One region of the Peribacillus sp. FW305-BF15 genome, then DNA from elsewhere that is predicted to be linked to it. Evidence: riboswitches for the same ligand, from Rfam matches in the RefSeq annotation. Region 1 holds a riboswitch; each other region holds the start of a gene.
The links. A riboswitch is a leader RNA that binds a small molecule or an ion and turns the genes downstream of it on or off. The one in region 1 is predicted to bind S-adenosylmethionine.

Region 1 (5,152 bases):
CTGTAAACCATAGAACCGTGCTTTCATGCCCGTTCTGCTTCCGTCGGTGCTCCTTGGTCAATGACGTCTCATGCCATGTGACATTCGTACTTTTACTCATTTGATATTCCCCCTCTTCATGTGACCCTTCCATTTATGTCCAATCAGTTATAAACTTCATTTTTTTTTAGACCTTCTATCAACACCTCGATGACTTCCTTACGGCTAAAGGTAGCTGGAGGAATTTCTCCATTACGCAACATTTCCCTTACCTTCGTTCCAGACAGGATGACATGGTCTTCCTTGCCATGCGGACAAGTTTTAGCGGAAGCCATATTGCCACATGCTTTACAGTAAAAACTATGTTCAAAGAATAATAGCGTGATTCCTAACTCATCTGCGTTAAAGTTCCCGAAGATTTTTTGGGCATCGTATGTGCCATAATAATCGCCCACACCCGCATGATCACGTCCGACGATAAAATGGGTGCAACCATAATTTTTACGGACCATCGCATGGAAAATGGCTTCTCTAGGTCCTGCATAACGCATGGCAGCAGGGAAAACTGCAAGGGAGACGCGATCCTTAGGATAATATTTGTCAAGCAGAACTTTATAGCTTTCCATTCTTACATCTGCCGGAATGTCATCTGATTTAGTGGCACCGACGAGAGGATTTAAGAATAAACCGTCGACGATCTCCAATGCTGTCTTTTGAATATATTCATGTGCACGGTGAACAGGGTTCCTCGTTTGGAAACCGACAACCGTTTCCCATCCTTTTTCAGCGAAAGCCTTCCTTGTCTCGACTGGGTCCAAATAATGAGCTTGAAATAGCGGACGCTCTATTCTCTTGATCAACTTTATTTCCCCGCCGACATATACATCCCCGCGGTTATATAAGTTTTTTACTCCAGGATGCTTCTCATCAGCTGTTTGATATACCAATGTCGCTTCCAATTGCTTATCTGGAGTGTAAATATCAGAAACGGAGAGAACCCCGTATGTTTCACCATCATGGGTTAATGTTACTTCTTCACCTATAGTAAGGCTTCCTGCAGTTTCTTCGGTCAAAGGCAGCGTAATCGGGATGCTCCATACATGTCCGCTGCTTAGCCTCATATCCTTTACCACTGTCTCATAGTCACTTTTTGTAAAGAATCCTTTAATCGGGCTGTAGGCACCAGTCCCTATCAATTCAAGATCGCTTAAAGCAATTTCATCGATTTCGATTGACTTCGTTATTTTACTAATATCATATTTTGGTTCCCAAAGATCGATTAATGTTCCTCCGTGCGGTAAACTGATTGTCATGCTAATTTCCCCCTATGGTTTCTATTTATTTATGCCTATAATTTCTATTTATTTAAGACAAATGCAATCCGCATTCCGTTTTTTGAGCCCCTTGCCAACGGCCTGAGCGTAAATCATCAGCATTGAAGGCAGGTGCAGTACACGTTTTACATCCAATGCTCGGATATCCATTATCATGCAGGACATTATATGGAAGACCATTTTTGTGGGCATAGCGCCAAACATCTTTCCATGTCCAATGTATGAGCGGGCATATTTTAACTGATTTGAACTTATTATCCTTATTGATATACTCGGTCTTAGCCCTTGTTTCGGATTGCTCCCTCCGCAGTCCCGAAAGCCAGGCTGTTGCCGATGAAAGCACATCTGTAAGCGGAACGATTTTACGGATGTTACAGCACTTATTGGAATCACTAAGCCATAATTCATCGCCATATTCCGCCGCTTGTTCCTCAAGCGTCAAGTCAGGTTTCTTCATTTCGATCAAAAGCTTCGGATATCGCTTCTTCACTTCCTCGATCAATTGGTAAGTTTCCTCAAAATGAACATCTGTATCTAGGAAAACTATTTTTGCCGAAGGATTGACCTTCGCCAATAAATCCGTAAGCACGATGCCTTCAATACCAAAACTGCAAGCATAAATCAGTTTGTCTCCATAATGGTCATTCGCCCATTGCAGTACTTCCAAAGCACCTTTTGTCTCAGTGTCTTGAGGAAATACAGGGAAGTCCCCTGTATTGAAATTTTCATAGTTTATTAATGCAGCCAACTTTGTAGCCCCCTCTAAAAACTTGCTGTATCAGGTTAGAGTAACTGTTGATCAATTCCCGTTGTAATCTTCCCCGGGTTATTTGAATCTAGGAAAAAGAGACGAATCTAACCAATACTCTCTTTATATCAGTTAAACCCGCCTCTAGTTTTTCTAGTCAGCAGATACCTTATTTAATTCTTAGTTTTTCATTTCTCTCCATTTGAATGATTTTACCATCCTGGACAATAAGTGTAATGGATCCATATTTCATTGAATTAAGCATTTCTTGAAGTCGTTCAAAAATTTCTTCAAGCTGATTCTCTTTATTCAAACCAGTTCCTCCTTTAAGAAAACCCGCGAATATTTTATTTTAAATTTTTTAGATTTATATAATTCCATACAACCTTACATTGTTATGGTCTGCCTAAAATTTTCACAAAAAACAAAAATCTTTCCATGATGGAAAGATCGCAAGGTAAATATCTTTACCTTATCTTCCAAAATGATCAACATTTTGTTGGAGTTAGCACCTTGCATCCATCATGCAGGTTGCCGGACTTCAAAGGGCCAATTCCCTCCGTCGCTCTGGATAAGTTTTATTATTTTAAATATTAACATATATTTAATCCTTGTCAATGGAGTTTTCTTATAAAATAACTTGGTTTAATATTATGGATGAACTGTTATTTTTATACACACTATTCAATTTATGATTTTATGTTCATATAAATACGAAAATAGACTCGTCTTTTTAGATAAAATCTCCAAAAAAATGAGTCTATTTTCATTAATAGGCCTATTATTGACGCGTGTTATTCTAAAAAAATTTCTAAGGTTCCAGTCTTTTTATAGAAGGAATTAATTTATTGAAGTCATTAATTTCTTAACTGTATCGCTTCTACAAATTCTTGAACCTGACTCTGGACGCGATCAATTAAATGCAAATCATTGATCGGATTTTCTGGATTCTGTTTATCTATTTCCTTATCAACAAAATAAATCCCCTGCAGCGGCTCGCCTTTTAATATTGAAATTAATGGTTTAAGCGCATAGTCAATCGCCAATAGATGCCTGTTACTTCCACCAATCATGATTGGCAACACCGGCTTACCCTTAAAAGCACCTTCTGGCAGCAAATCAATCAATGCTTTCAATACACCTGTATAAGAAGCCTTATAAACCGGTGAACCTATAATGACTCCTCTGGCTGCTTGAATTCGCTCTGAAAGCTTTGAGATATCCTCGCTATTATATTTCCCTTGGAATAAATCATCTGCTGAGAAATCCGTAATCGAGAAATAAGCTGTAGTAAATCCTGCATTTTCGACTAATGATTGAATATGTTTTAGTGAAATGTCCGTTCTTGATGGAATAGCCGGACTTCCTGATAAAATTACGATATCGCTCATTTGATACCCTCCAATGTTACAAGATTTCCAGATATAATTTTCTTAAAGCATTTCGTGAAGTATACATTTATCGTAATTGTCTGAAAAATATAAGTCAAATCTTACACTCTGGACTTCTACTCTTAATGAAAAAAGAAACGGTCATATTTACGGCTTGATTCTCATGCCCTTAAATATGACCGTTTCATTATGTATGATTTTGTTTCCCATGAATACCATATACCAAAAGATGAGCAATGCTCTTAATTCGTTCAGAAGTAAAATATGGCTCCTTTTTTTGTTGATGGATCTCATAATGTGTAGATAAAGCCAATGTGAAAGAAATGATCCCTACATTAAATAAAATAATATCAGAGATATATTGTATCTCTCCGCTATCTATTCTCTTCTGTATTTCAATATGCCTGGCATTTGGCTTGAAAATCTGATCTACATATTGCTTTGAAATATCTTGATCGAATTGTGTTTCCCTAAATAATATCGAAAACTGTTCTTTATTTTCAAGAATTTTTTTTATCATGGTAGTAACATGATTCTCCACTAGATCATCCGTGGATAGATGGCTAGTCCCATCTTCAGATTCCTCTTTTTCATTAGGGGTAATTGTAGCCAAAAGCAAATCTTTTTTGCTGTCAAAGTATTTGTAAATAGTAGCTTCGGAAACATTGCATGCAGAGGCAATTTCATTCGTTCTTGTCATGTCAAAACCTTTAGTGGCAAAAAGAGTCCGGGCTACATTTATGATTCGTTCTTTGGTTTGCTGCCCTTTTTTCAAAAATATCAACCTTCTTTTATAAAGATAAGACCGGTTTCACCCATCTATTTCCCATGATATATCGCTGGTATCAATCGGTCAATATTACCTTTGATCTATTAGAATTCAATATTCCCATATATCATAAATAGAAAACATCAACTGGTCGGGACGATGTTTTCTATTTATGAAAATCACTTAAAAGATGCATAGCCATCATCGACCATGACTACACTTCCATTGATCGCATAAAGACATGGGAATCATCGATAAATTGAATGCAAGTCAAATGCGCGGTGAATTGATTAAGCCAGAAGCCATTGCAAATGCCGTCTATCTATTATCGTTAGAGGAAGCGGATAACCTTGTATGATAGGAGTGTCGACCCCGCCCGGAGCAATGCCCACAACGCGTATGCCATGGGCACCCAATTCCAAAGCTGCTGTCTGTGTCATCATTCTTACAGCGCCTTTAGTCGCCTGATAGGCAAAAGTCCCATGGGAAGCTAAGTAGCCAAACACGGAAGCGGTATTTATAATGACTCCCTTGTTACCCAGTTCCTTCATTTTCCGTCCTGCTGCCATGATTCCAATGGCCACTCCGTACTGGTTCACCCCAATCGTTTTGTAGTAACCTTCCATATCTTGGTCTAGGATCATACCGCCCGCACCAATGCCGGCATTATTAAACATGATATCGAGCCTTCCGTATGTTTCCACTGCTTTATTGATTAACGATTCAACATCTTCCTACTTAGAAACATCCGTTTTAACATAAATCGCCACTCCACCATTAGCTGTTATCTGATCAACGGTTTCCCGACCCATTTCTTCATTAAAATCCGCAACAAACCTTGTCCCCTTTTGCTGCAAATTTCAGGCATGTGGCTCGGCATAAACTGCTTGCTCCCCCTGTGATAACTGCAACTCTTGCTGTCATATACATT
Region 2 (5,152 bases), on a different contig from region 1:
ATTTGATCCAAGTTCGGATTTGCATCGGATAATGTGATGATATCATGGGCTTTATAGCCTCTTCTTTCAGAGATTTCCGCTATCTCTGATTGGAACGTTACAAGGATTTCCTCCTTGTCAGCATCTGTTAGATCGTATTTTTCTACAAGATGTGCAGGTAATTTAGAAATGTCCCATTGCTCATAAATTACCCCGTGTGTTTCTAAAAAACCTTTTACCTGTTCACCGTTTTCAATAACCTCGTTTGTTTCATGGAATCTGATCGTCGCCATCATTCATTCCTCCTCTATGAGTATTTATCTTATAGAACCTGCAAACGCCTTTTGTTGATTAAGTAACAGTTGATATTGAAATAAAAATTCGCAGGCTTCAAGTATTCTTTTTGCCTCGAATCCGCTTTTGCCCCAAACCGTAATGCCATGATTGCGTATCAGCACAGCGCCAGAGTCTTCTTCGACATGCGGCTTGAACTTATCGGATAGCAACGGTATGTCAGCGTGATTATATATGATTGGAATCCGAAGCTCCGAATCTTCATCCCACCGACCGGTCGCTTTAATGATTTCATGATTACGAAAGGAAACTTGGCCTTCATCTCCGTACAATTCCGAAATCACATTATTTTCAACTGTATGGACATGGAGTACACAGTTCGCATTGGTTTTTCGGTAAATGTCTGTATGAAGTAAAGTTTCGGCCGATGGTCTTAGGTTCGTATCTTCAACTGGTTTTCCTTTTAAATCCACCAGTAAAAAGTCCGTATCCGATTGCTTCCTTTTATCCTTACCGCTTGCGGTAATATAAAAGAAAGGGCTTTTGGGTTCGCGGATGGACAAATTCCCGCTTGTTCCCATAAACCAATCCCTTTCGGCCAGTTCAGCTTTAATATCTGCCAACTCAAGCCATTCTTTAGAATGAGTGTTCACGCTTTAACCACCTCCTGCTGCTTTATAATGTCAATTACATCAAAAAATGTTTCGAATCCTTGATGTGGAATTCCTTCCCTACCGCATTTTTCAAGCAATATGTCACGGGCTATGACAAAATCGGCCTGTTTTGCCGCTTCAAAATCCGTAACTGAATCTCCAATAACGAGTTTAAAATCTTCCGGACCCGCAATTTCCCTCATAATGGATGGCTTGCAGCAACCGCAATCATTATTACATTGCTCATCACAAGCATGTGGCCACTCAATATAAATCTTTTCCTTATCAAAAAATGCATGGTTGCAATAAACGGACTCTGTTGGCAAGATATCATTCAAAAGGGGTGAAATGAAAAAATCCATGCCCCCGCTTACAATATATAAAGGGATATTGGCTTGTTTCGTATACTCAACGAATTCATAAAACCCTGGTCGAATGCCGGCGGTTTTTCTTACATATTGGATGATGTCATCCTTCAAGCCACTATCAAGCAGGGAAAACATATCCCCAACTCCTGAAGATATACTGATTTTTTGCTGAAGGACACCGTCTTTCAACGCTTCCCATTCCGGAGGCGCAAATTTCTTCATAATTGAAATGATATTATCTGTGTTGGTGATCGTTCCGTCAAAATCACAAAAGATGATCGGTTTCATTATTTCTTAAAGGCCTCCCCACAACACAAGAGCTTTTTTTAGGGTTTCTTCCTCATCCGCCGCTTCAGAAAGTTCCTTTCCTGCCAGAACGGCTTCCACAGCAGAACGGAATGCCTTGGCACCGCCCTCTGCTCCGTCAGGGTGCCCGTGAATTCCGCCTCCGGCATTAATCACACTATCAAGCCCGAAATCCTTGATCAGGTCCGGAACCATGCCCGGATGAATGCCTGCAGAAGGAACAGGGAAGGCTTTTTTCCATGAAAGTTCATCTCTTGTCAGAGCTTCAGCAATCGCTAAGGTCTCCGTTTTTTCAAGTGCGACATTTCCATAAGGGGAAGGGAACAAGGATAAATCCGCACCTGATAATCTTACTAATTTACCAAGCAATAATGGATAGCCGATACCATAAAATGATGAAGATGCCAATGCCCCGCTATATGCGGGGTGCGCCATGATCGGCAGCTTTATACGATCATGTTCACTCAAGGCCTGCAATACATCCAAACCATATGTATGAACGTTGAACAATAAAGCATCTGCCCCTGCTTCAGCCGCTTGCTCTGCCTTATCCAATAATTCAAAAGTTTTCCCAGATAGATTGACAGCATATAAAGTACGGTGGCCAGTAGTTTCATAGACTTCATTCAATATTCTTTTACCCGTTTTTATTCTATCGAAAAATGGAGTCAGTTCCTGGTCGAAGAGGATCTCATCATCCTTAACTAGGTCGACACCTCCCAATGCTTGTTGCTTCAGTTGCTCATTATGAAATGTTAGGTCTCTTCCCAATACGCCTTTAAAGATGCTCATCACCAAGGGCCGGTTAAATACGCCAAGCTTTTCCCTTATGCCTTCAATGCCAAATTGCGGCCCGGGAAAAGCTTTTTGAATATCACCGACAAAATCCAAGTCTATCAGTTTTATTTCACCGTCCAATGAAAGTTTGCCGAAGACCGTCGTAAGGATTGCAGGTAAATCATTGGAGAAATTCCTTGCCGGATAGGCAATTTTAATCAGCGAACGGTATACTTTCCGATTAAAGTAGCTGTTTGCCCTCTCTTCTTCAGATAGGGGGGTCACCGATACGACGCGTCCCTTATGTTTTTCCAGTTGTTTCTGTACCAAATGCGGCAAGTCCGTCCATGTCCCGACAGTCAGACCCAAGGCAATGCTCTCTGCTTTTTTCTCATGATTTCCAATAAGGTCATGAATTAAATAAGTAGCGACTATCTCGCTCATCTGATCACTCCTATAACACGTTAGTAAACTCTCGATGTCACTATTGGTCTGAGATGGTCTCAAAATGGCAAAAGCCCCTTCATAAAGAAGAGGCTTTAAAAAGCCATCTTCTTATCTCCCAGCCATCGGCTGCAAGAATTAGCACCGTGCCTTGTGGATTTCAAAAAAATCCGGCGGAAGGATTCCGCCCCATTTTACAATGGAATTACAGTCGGTTGCTGGGCTTCATCGGGCTAGTCCCTCCACCTGCTCAAAATAAGAAAACGCTGATATATAAGTTGCATCCAAGTATCGAAAGATTAAGAATTTATTTTGTATTCTGACAGGTAATTCCTACTTTGTCAATAAGTTTTAACTATTTAAAGGTGAACCTTATTGCATTAAAATAAGTTTAATGTCCGTATTCGTTCCACAGCCTCTTGCAGCCGTTCTTCCGAAGTCAGTAGCCCTACCCTGACATAACCTTCGCCAAATTCACCGAACCCATTCCCTGCGGCAACAGCTACATGGGCATGCGTTAATAAATAGTCCGCAAAACTCTCGGACGTAAAACCTCCAGGTACCTTGAGCCAGGCAAAAAACGATGCCGCTGGAGCTTTGACTTCCCATCCGATGGACCTCAATCCCTCAATGAAAACATTCCTTCGCCCCTCGTACATTTGCACTAACTGCTCTACACAGGTCTGTGAGTCAAGCAAAGCGCTTGCCGCAGCTTCTTGTATCGCCGGGAAGAGACTCACATAAAGATGGTCTTGTAAAAGTTCAAGAGCTTCTATTACACTCTTATTGCCCACTGCGAAGCCGACTCTCCACCCTGCCATATTGTATGTTTTCGATAGAGTGTATATTTCAACTCCTACATCCTTCGCTCCCTCCGCCTGGAGAAAGCTTATCGGTTTTTTTCCGTCGAATCCGATCGCCCCATAGGCGAAATCATGGACCACACAAATTGAATGTTCTTTTGCAAAGGAGACGGTTTCATCAAAGAAACTTTCAGTTGCAGAAGCGCCTGTGGGATTATTCGGATAATTCAAGAACATCATTTTGGCTTTATCAAGAACTTCTTTATGTATGTCATCGTATTTCGGAAGAAAATCATTTTCTTCTGTCAAGGGCATCAGTTCGGTCTTTGCCTGGGCTAAAACAACACCGGAAAGATAATCCGGATAGCCGGGATCTGGAACAAGGATCGTATCACCTGGATTCAATAAACACTGCGGAAGTTCGACAAGACCTGCCTTTCCCCCGAAGAGAATCGCCACTTCACTATTCGGATCCAGCTTGACACCGTATTCCCGTTCATAAAAGACGGCAGCAGCATCTTTTAAATATTGATGTCCCCGGAATGGCGAATATTTATGATTAATTGTTTTTTCAGCGGCAGTTTGCAAACTTTTGACGATATGTTCCGGCGTCGGCTGATCAGGGTTCCCCTGGCCTAAATTAATGACATCATGTCCTTGCTCCGTGATTGCATTGACTTTTGCGACCAGTGAAGCAAAAAACTGCTTGGGCAGGTCCTGAAGCAGTCCGGATTTTTCGAATTGCACCATTTATACACCTTCTCTGAAATTTCTTGAAATTCTAGTCACAAATGATATATGTTTATCGTAGTCTTGTAAAGCATTTTTTACATGTGGGGGGTTTAAACGATGAAGTGGAAAATAGCTTGTATTCAAATGGATATAGCTTTCGGGCAACCAGATATCAATTTTCAGGTTGCAGAACAATGGATGGAAAAAGCAGCTCGGTCCGAACCCGATATCGTCATATTACCAGAGCTTTGGACAACCGGATACGACTTGACCAGGCTGAATGATATTGCTGATCAAGAGGCAGAAAAAACGATTGAATTTCTTAGAACACAGGCACAGAAACACCAGTTTCACATCATCGGCGGTTCCATTGCGAAAAAAACAAGCAAGGGAATCTATAACACCATGATCATCATCGATAAACACGGAAAGCTCATTAAAGAATATGATAAGCTTCACTTATTTCAATTAATGGATGAACATCATTTCCTGCAGCCAGGTGAAAAAGATGGTTTATTTACTCTTGATGAAAAAATATGTGCCGGGTTCGTTTGTTATGACATTCGTTTCCCAGAATGGCAGCGAGCCCATACCGTTCAAGGCGCGGAAGTTCTATTCGTTACGGCTGAATGGCCAAAGCCGAGACTAGATCACTGGAGAGCTTTATTGATAAGCCGTGCCATCGAGAACCAAGCCTATGTTGTAGCCGTTAATCGTACAGGTTCGGATGTCAATAATATATTTGCGGGCCATTCCTTAATTATTGATCCATGGGGGAATATCATAAGTGAAGCCG
Region 3 (5,152 bases), on a different contig from region 1:
CTGTCATCATAGTTTGCTTCACGCGTATCCGGATCAACAACAACATTTTCCAATACAGCACCAAAACGGATTGCATCGAAAATTTGCGGTTCTTTTTCACGTGAAAGGTTGATTGTTTTCGCATAGCAGCCGCCTTCGATGTTGAATACGCCGTTAGAAGACCAGCCGTGCTCATCATCGCCAATCAATTTACGGCTAGTGTCTGCTGATAAAGTTGTTTTGCCTGTACCGGACAGTCCGAAGAATAAAGCGACGTCCCCTTCACGTCCTACGTTGGCAGAGCAATGCATTGGAAGGATTCCAGCCTCTGGAAGTAAGTAGTTCATGATCGAGAAGATCGATTTTTTCATTTCTCCTGCATATTCCGTTCCGCCGATCAGGATCGTACGGCGTTCAAAAGAAACGATGATGAACGTTTCGGATGTAGTTCCGTCCACTTCTGGGTCCGCTTTGAAGTTAGGTGCAGAAACGATCGTGAATTCAGCTTCGTGACCTCTCAGTTCTTCTTCGTTTGGACGGATGAACAAAGTATGGGCGAAAAGGTTATGCCAAGCATATTCATTAACAACACGGATGGGAAGACGTGATGATTCGTCTGCACCAGCGAAACCTTTAAAAACAAAAATCTCTTCTTTTGCTTTTAGGTAGTCAACTACTTTATTATATAGTTTATTGAACACATCTTCGGAAATCGGCCGGTTCACGGGACCCCAATCGATTTTATCTTTAACTGATGCTTCTTCCACGATATATTTATCTTTAGGTGAACGACCGGTATATTTGCCAGTTTCAGCTTTTACCGCGCCGGTTGATGTTAAAACGCCTTCATTTCTGCTTAGTACTTTTTCGACCAATTGAGGAACTGATAGTTGAGTTTGCACATTGTTTCCTGTTAATAATTGGTGTAACTCATTAGAAACATCTACAGAATTCATATATGAGGTACCTTCCTTTGTTTGAGTTTTTAGATTATAATTAGTATAACACATTCATTTAATTAGTCTATACTATTTCTTTTAATTTGTGATTATTTTCAGCTAGCCGCATTAATCATTTTAATCCGGCAGGAACCGAGTCAGGATGATCGCATATACTTTCATGAGGAAAAATTTATTTAAATAGGAAGTAAGTAAACAATTTATGTCTTAAGGAAAAGTCAGGATGTCGTTCCTTTTCGATATTCAATACTTTATTATTAATGGCAATTTACAACATTTCTATTCGTATATTGCATTGTAAACCCCTCTAGGACGTTGTATCAACATGTTTTTTCAAATGAACGCCGTTCTGGGTGGAAATGTTCTTTTTAGAAAAGCATTGACAAATTCCAGCCAGATACGATAATATCTTAAATTGTACGGATTCTCTTATCCCGAGTTGGTGGAGGGACAGGCCCTTTGAAACCCAGCAACCTGCCATATTGAACTTGACTCCAAGATCGATCGCCGAAAATAAAGCGAAGGTCTTCAAGGAATAGTGGTGATGGTGCTAACCTGAGCAAGGTAAAAAACCCTTGAACGATAAGAGTGAAAGGATAGAAGACAGAATTTTAAACCTTTCCTCATTTGCCAGGGAAGGTTTTTGTGTTTTTTATAAGTAATTCTGTGTCTATAGTTGAAACTAATGAGGGAAACGAGTTCCGTAAAAATCAGGCTTATGCCTACAACATACTAACTTCCAAGGAGGAAATATGATGTCAAAGAAACGTCTATTTACTTCTGAATCTGTTACAGAGGGCCATCCGGACAAAATTTGTGATCAGATTTCAGATTCCATTTTAGATGCTATCCTAGCTAAGGATGCAAATGCACGTGTTGCGTGTGAAACTAGTGTAACTACAGGTCTTGTACTTGTTGCTGGTGAAATTACAACGTCCGCTTACGTGGATATCCCGCGTATCGTTCGTGATACGATTAAAGGAATTGGCTACACACGTGCGAAATATGGTTTCGATGCTGAAACTTGTGCCGTTTTGAGTTCCATTGATGAGCAGTCTGCCGATATCGCAGCTGGTGTCGATAAAGCATTGGAAGCTCGTGAAGGAAACATGTCAGATGAAGAAATCGATGCAATCGGTGCAGGGGACCAAGGTCTTATGTTCGGATTCGCTTGTAATGAAACAAAAGAGCTTATGCCGCTTCCGATTTCATTGGCGCATAAACTTTCATTCCGCTTGACCCAAGTTCGTAAAGATGAAACTCTTGCTTACCTACGCCCTGATGGTAAAACACAGGTAACCGTGGAATATGATGAGAATAACCGTCCTGTACGTGTAGATACAATCGTCATCTCTACACAGCATGATGCAGAAGTTACGCTTGAACAAATTCAAGCCGATCTAAAAGAACATGTGATCAAAGCTGTCGTTCCAGCCGAGTTGATCGATGCAGATACTAAGTACTTCATCAACCCGACTGGACGTTTCGTAATCGGCGGACCTCAAGGGGATGCTGGTCTTACTGGACGTAAAATCATCGTTGATACTTACGGCGGATACGCCCGTCACGGCGGCGGTGCATTCTCTGGTAAGGATGCTACTAAAGTTGACCGTTCTGCTGCATACGCTGCACGTTACGTTGCGAAAAACATCGTGGCAGCCGGCCTTGCCGATAAAGCGGAAGTTCAATTGGCATACGCAATTGGTGTGGCAGAGCCTGTATCGATCTCCATTGATACGTTCGGAACTGGTACAGTTAGCGAAGAAGTCCTTGTTGACCTAGTTCGCGCAAACTTCGACCTTCGTCCAGCTGGTATCATCAAAATGCTTGACCTTCGTCGCCCAATCTACAAACAAACAGCTGCATACGGACACTTCGGCCGTACAGATGTCGATCTTCCATGGGAACGCACGGACAAAGCAGAAACATTAAAAGCACAAGCGTAATTCATATAAAAAAAGGTGTCCCGTTATTTGCGGGGCACCTTTTTTATGGATTAACTTAGCCGTCTGCGGGAATAATTCAAGAAATCCCAAAGAAATTAAACTTTTAGGGCCAAACTCGTGAGCTAGAGCGAAATACTCGTGAATTTGGAGCAATACTCGTGAGTTAGAGCGATTTACTCGTGAATTTAGAGCAAATACTCGTGAGTTTCAGCGAAATACTCGTGAATTTGGAGCAAATACTCGTGAATTAAAGCGATTTACTCGTGAGTTGCGTTCACGTATTCGTAATTTTCAGTCAAGTGATCGTGCATTACTTTATTCGTTCCGCCGTTTTATAGTATTGGCCTTTTTCGGCGTATTCGCGTACGATGCGTTCCATATCCTGACGATCTTCTTCGTTGATTTCACGGATGACTTTAGCTGGACGTCCGAATGCCAACATGTTCGGTGGAATGACTTTGCCTTGGGGAACGAGACTGCCGGCACCTATGAAAGCCCCTTCGCCGATTTCGGCTTCATCAAGTACGATCGATCCCATGCCGATTAAAGCTCCTTTGCGGATTTTACAGCTATGTAATATGACCTGATGGCCAATGGTTACTTCATCCTCGATGATCAATGGATTATTTGGGCTTTGGTGCAGGACGCTGTTATCCTGTATACTGACTTTTTTTCCGATGATGGTTGGGGATACATCACCGCGAATGACGGAATTGAACCAGATTGATGTTTCGTCGCCAATTTTGACATCACCTGTGACGACAGCATTTTCAGCAATATAAGCGCTTTCAGCAATTTCAGGTTCTTTGCCTTTATACGGATAAATAATCATTTTCAATCATTTCCTTTCCGAAGTGAATGTTTTTATGTATTATTTTAATATACCGTATGCAAATACACTTGGCTATTTATAATAGCAATGTACAACTTGTTAGATTTCTTTTTTGTCGAAAATCACGAATATGGTTATAATTTATATATATTATTTCAACTATCATGGATCGTACACAACAAGTGAAAAGTGAAAGGGGGATTTCGAATGTGGAAATGGGAGACAGAAGGAGACGCAAAGGGCGTCATTGTCATCATTCATGGGGCAATGGAACATCACGGGCGTTATAAGTGGGTAACACAAATGTGGCTTTCGGCTGGATACCATGTCGTCATGGGCGACCTTCCTGGGCAGGGTATGACTACTCGCGCCTACCGGGGACATATCGATTCCTTTGATGAGTATTTGGACGAAGTGAAAAGCTGGATAGAAGAGGCTTATGAATATTCGTTGCCGGTCTTTTTACTTGGACACAGCATGGGCGGTTTGATTTCGATACGCCTTCTTCAGGAAGAGGAATGGGACATTGCAGGGGTGATTCTTTCTTCTCCTTGCTTGGGCCTCGTGACGAAGCCGCGGAAGTTCCTTACAATGCTCTCGCATGGTTTGAACATCGTTATGCCTCAGTTCAGGGTGGATTCCGGATTGACACCTGAAATGGCGACGAGAAGTGCGGAAATTCGTGAATCCGATAGAAACGATACCTTATATATCACAAAGGTTTCGGTTCGCTGGTATCGCGAGCTTGCACAGGCTATGAAGGATGCTTTTGAAGAGATTCCTGAATTTCAGGATGTTCCGCTTTTGGTGATGCAGGGCGGAGATGACCGAATCGTGAACAAGAAGGCGGTTCGTGAGTGGTTCAATTATAATTTGGCCAGTGAAAAGCAATATAAGGAATGGCCGAAGCTTTATCATGAAATCTTCAATGAACCGGAGCGTGATGATGTATTTCAATATGCGCTGAGTTTTGTTGAAAACCGTTTAAAAATATTAGGGTATGTCGTTTGATTCCGTACATACTTCAGGATAAATGAAAAACTGCCGAAGTTAGCCTTCGGCAGTTTTTTTGGATCAGCCTGCGTTTTTAAGCAATTCGTTCGACTTGATGACCGGTGCCCAGAAAGTAACCGGGTACATTAATTGGTTCAAATGGGGAAGTTCCTTTTTGTTGGATAATGCAGTGGATAGGAGATAAATGGATTTGAAGGTCAAGTCATTGGCGAATAGGTCCAAAAGCGTCGCTTTCATATTCATGATCGCTTCATGGTTTTGGGTGGAAATCATTAAATCGAGCTGTGGCAGGAACTTATCAAAATGATGGTCAAATTGTTTGAGGCCCTCCATGGTTTTTTGTTCCTCTGTCAACGAGTTGAGCGAGCTGACAAAATCCCCGTATTGCTCGCTTGAATCCCTTTTGATTTTTTCAGTCAATA

Region 2: another riboswitch for S-adenosylmethionine. It lies ahead of mtnW (2,3-diketo-5-methylthiopentyl-1-phosphate enolase); the one in region 1 lies ahead of AC3WLU_RS24405 (YezD family protein).
Region 3: another riboswitch for S-adenosylmethionine. It lies ahead of metK (methionine adenosyltransferase); the one in region 1 lies ahead of AC3WLU_RS24405 (YezD family protein).

What each region holds. Positions count from the first base shown of each region.
Region 1 covers NZ_JBYSYV010000033.1:19,410-24,561, forward strand. Annotated here, with positions in the region: gene cysC (adenylyl-sulfate kinase) at 1-100, opposite strand, end outside; gene sat (sulfate adenylyltransferase) at 144-1,292, opposite strand; gene AC3WLU_RS24400 (phosphoadenylyl-sulfate reductase) at 1,345-2,061, opposite strand; gene AC3WLU_RS24405 (YezD family protein) at 2,231-2,374, opposite strand; SAM riboswitch class I at 2,531-2,639, opposite strand; gene ssuE (NADPH-dependent FMN reductase) at 2,919-3,452, opposite strand; gene AC3WLU_RS24415 (TetR/AcrR family transcriptional regulator) at 3,640-4,227, opposite strand; partial or broken gene AC3WLU_RS24420 (SDR family NAD(P)-dependent oxidoreductase) at 4,512-5,145, opposite strand.
Region 2 covers NZ_JBYSYV010000021.1:16,865-22,016, forward strand. Annotated here, with positions in the region: gene AC3WLU_RS19970 (cupin domain-containing protein) at 1-272, opposite strand, end outside; gene AC3WLU_RS19975 (methylthioribulose 1-phosphate dehydratase) at 297-926, opposite strand; gene AC3WLU_RS19980 (2-hydroxy-3-keto-5-methylthiopentenyl-1-phosphate phosphatase) at 923-1,582, opposite strand; gene mtnW (2,3-diketo-5-methylthiopentyl-1-phosphate enolase) at 1,589-2,821, opposite strand; SAM riboswitch class I at 2,930-3,083, opposite strand; gene AC3WLU_RS19990 (pyridoxal phosphate-dependent aminotransferase) at 3,202-4,374, opposite strand; gene AC3WLU_RS19995 (carbon-nitrogen family hydrolase) at 4,474-5,152, shown strand, end outside.
Region 3 covers NZ_JBYSYV010000011.1:176,279-181,430, reverse strand. Annotated here, with positions in the region: gene pckA (phosphoenolpyruvate carboxykinase (ATP)) at 1-935, opposite strand, end outside; SAM riboswitch class I at 1,365-1,527, shown strand; gene metK (methionine adenosyltransferase) at 1,691-2,884, shown strand; gene AC3WLU_RS14090 (gamma carbonic anhydrase) at 3,195-3,713, opposite strand; gene AC3WLU_RS14085 (alpha/beta hydrolase) at 3,924-4,727, shown strand; gene AC3WLU_RS14080 (hypothetical protein) at 4,791-5,152, opposite strand, start outside.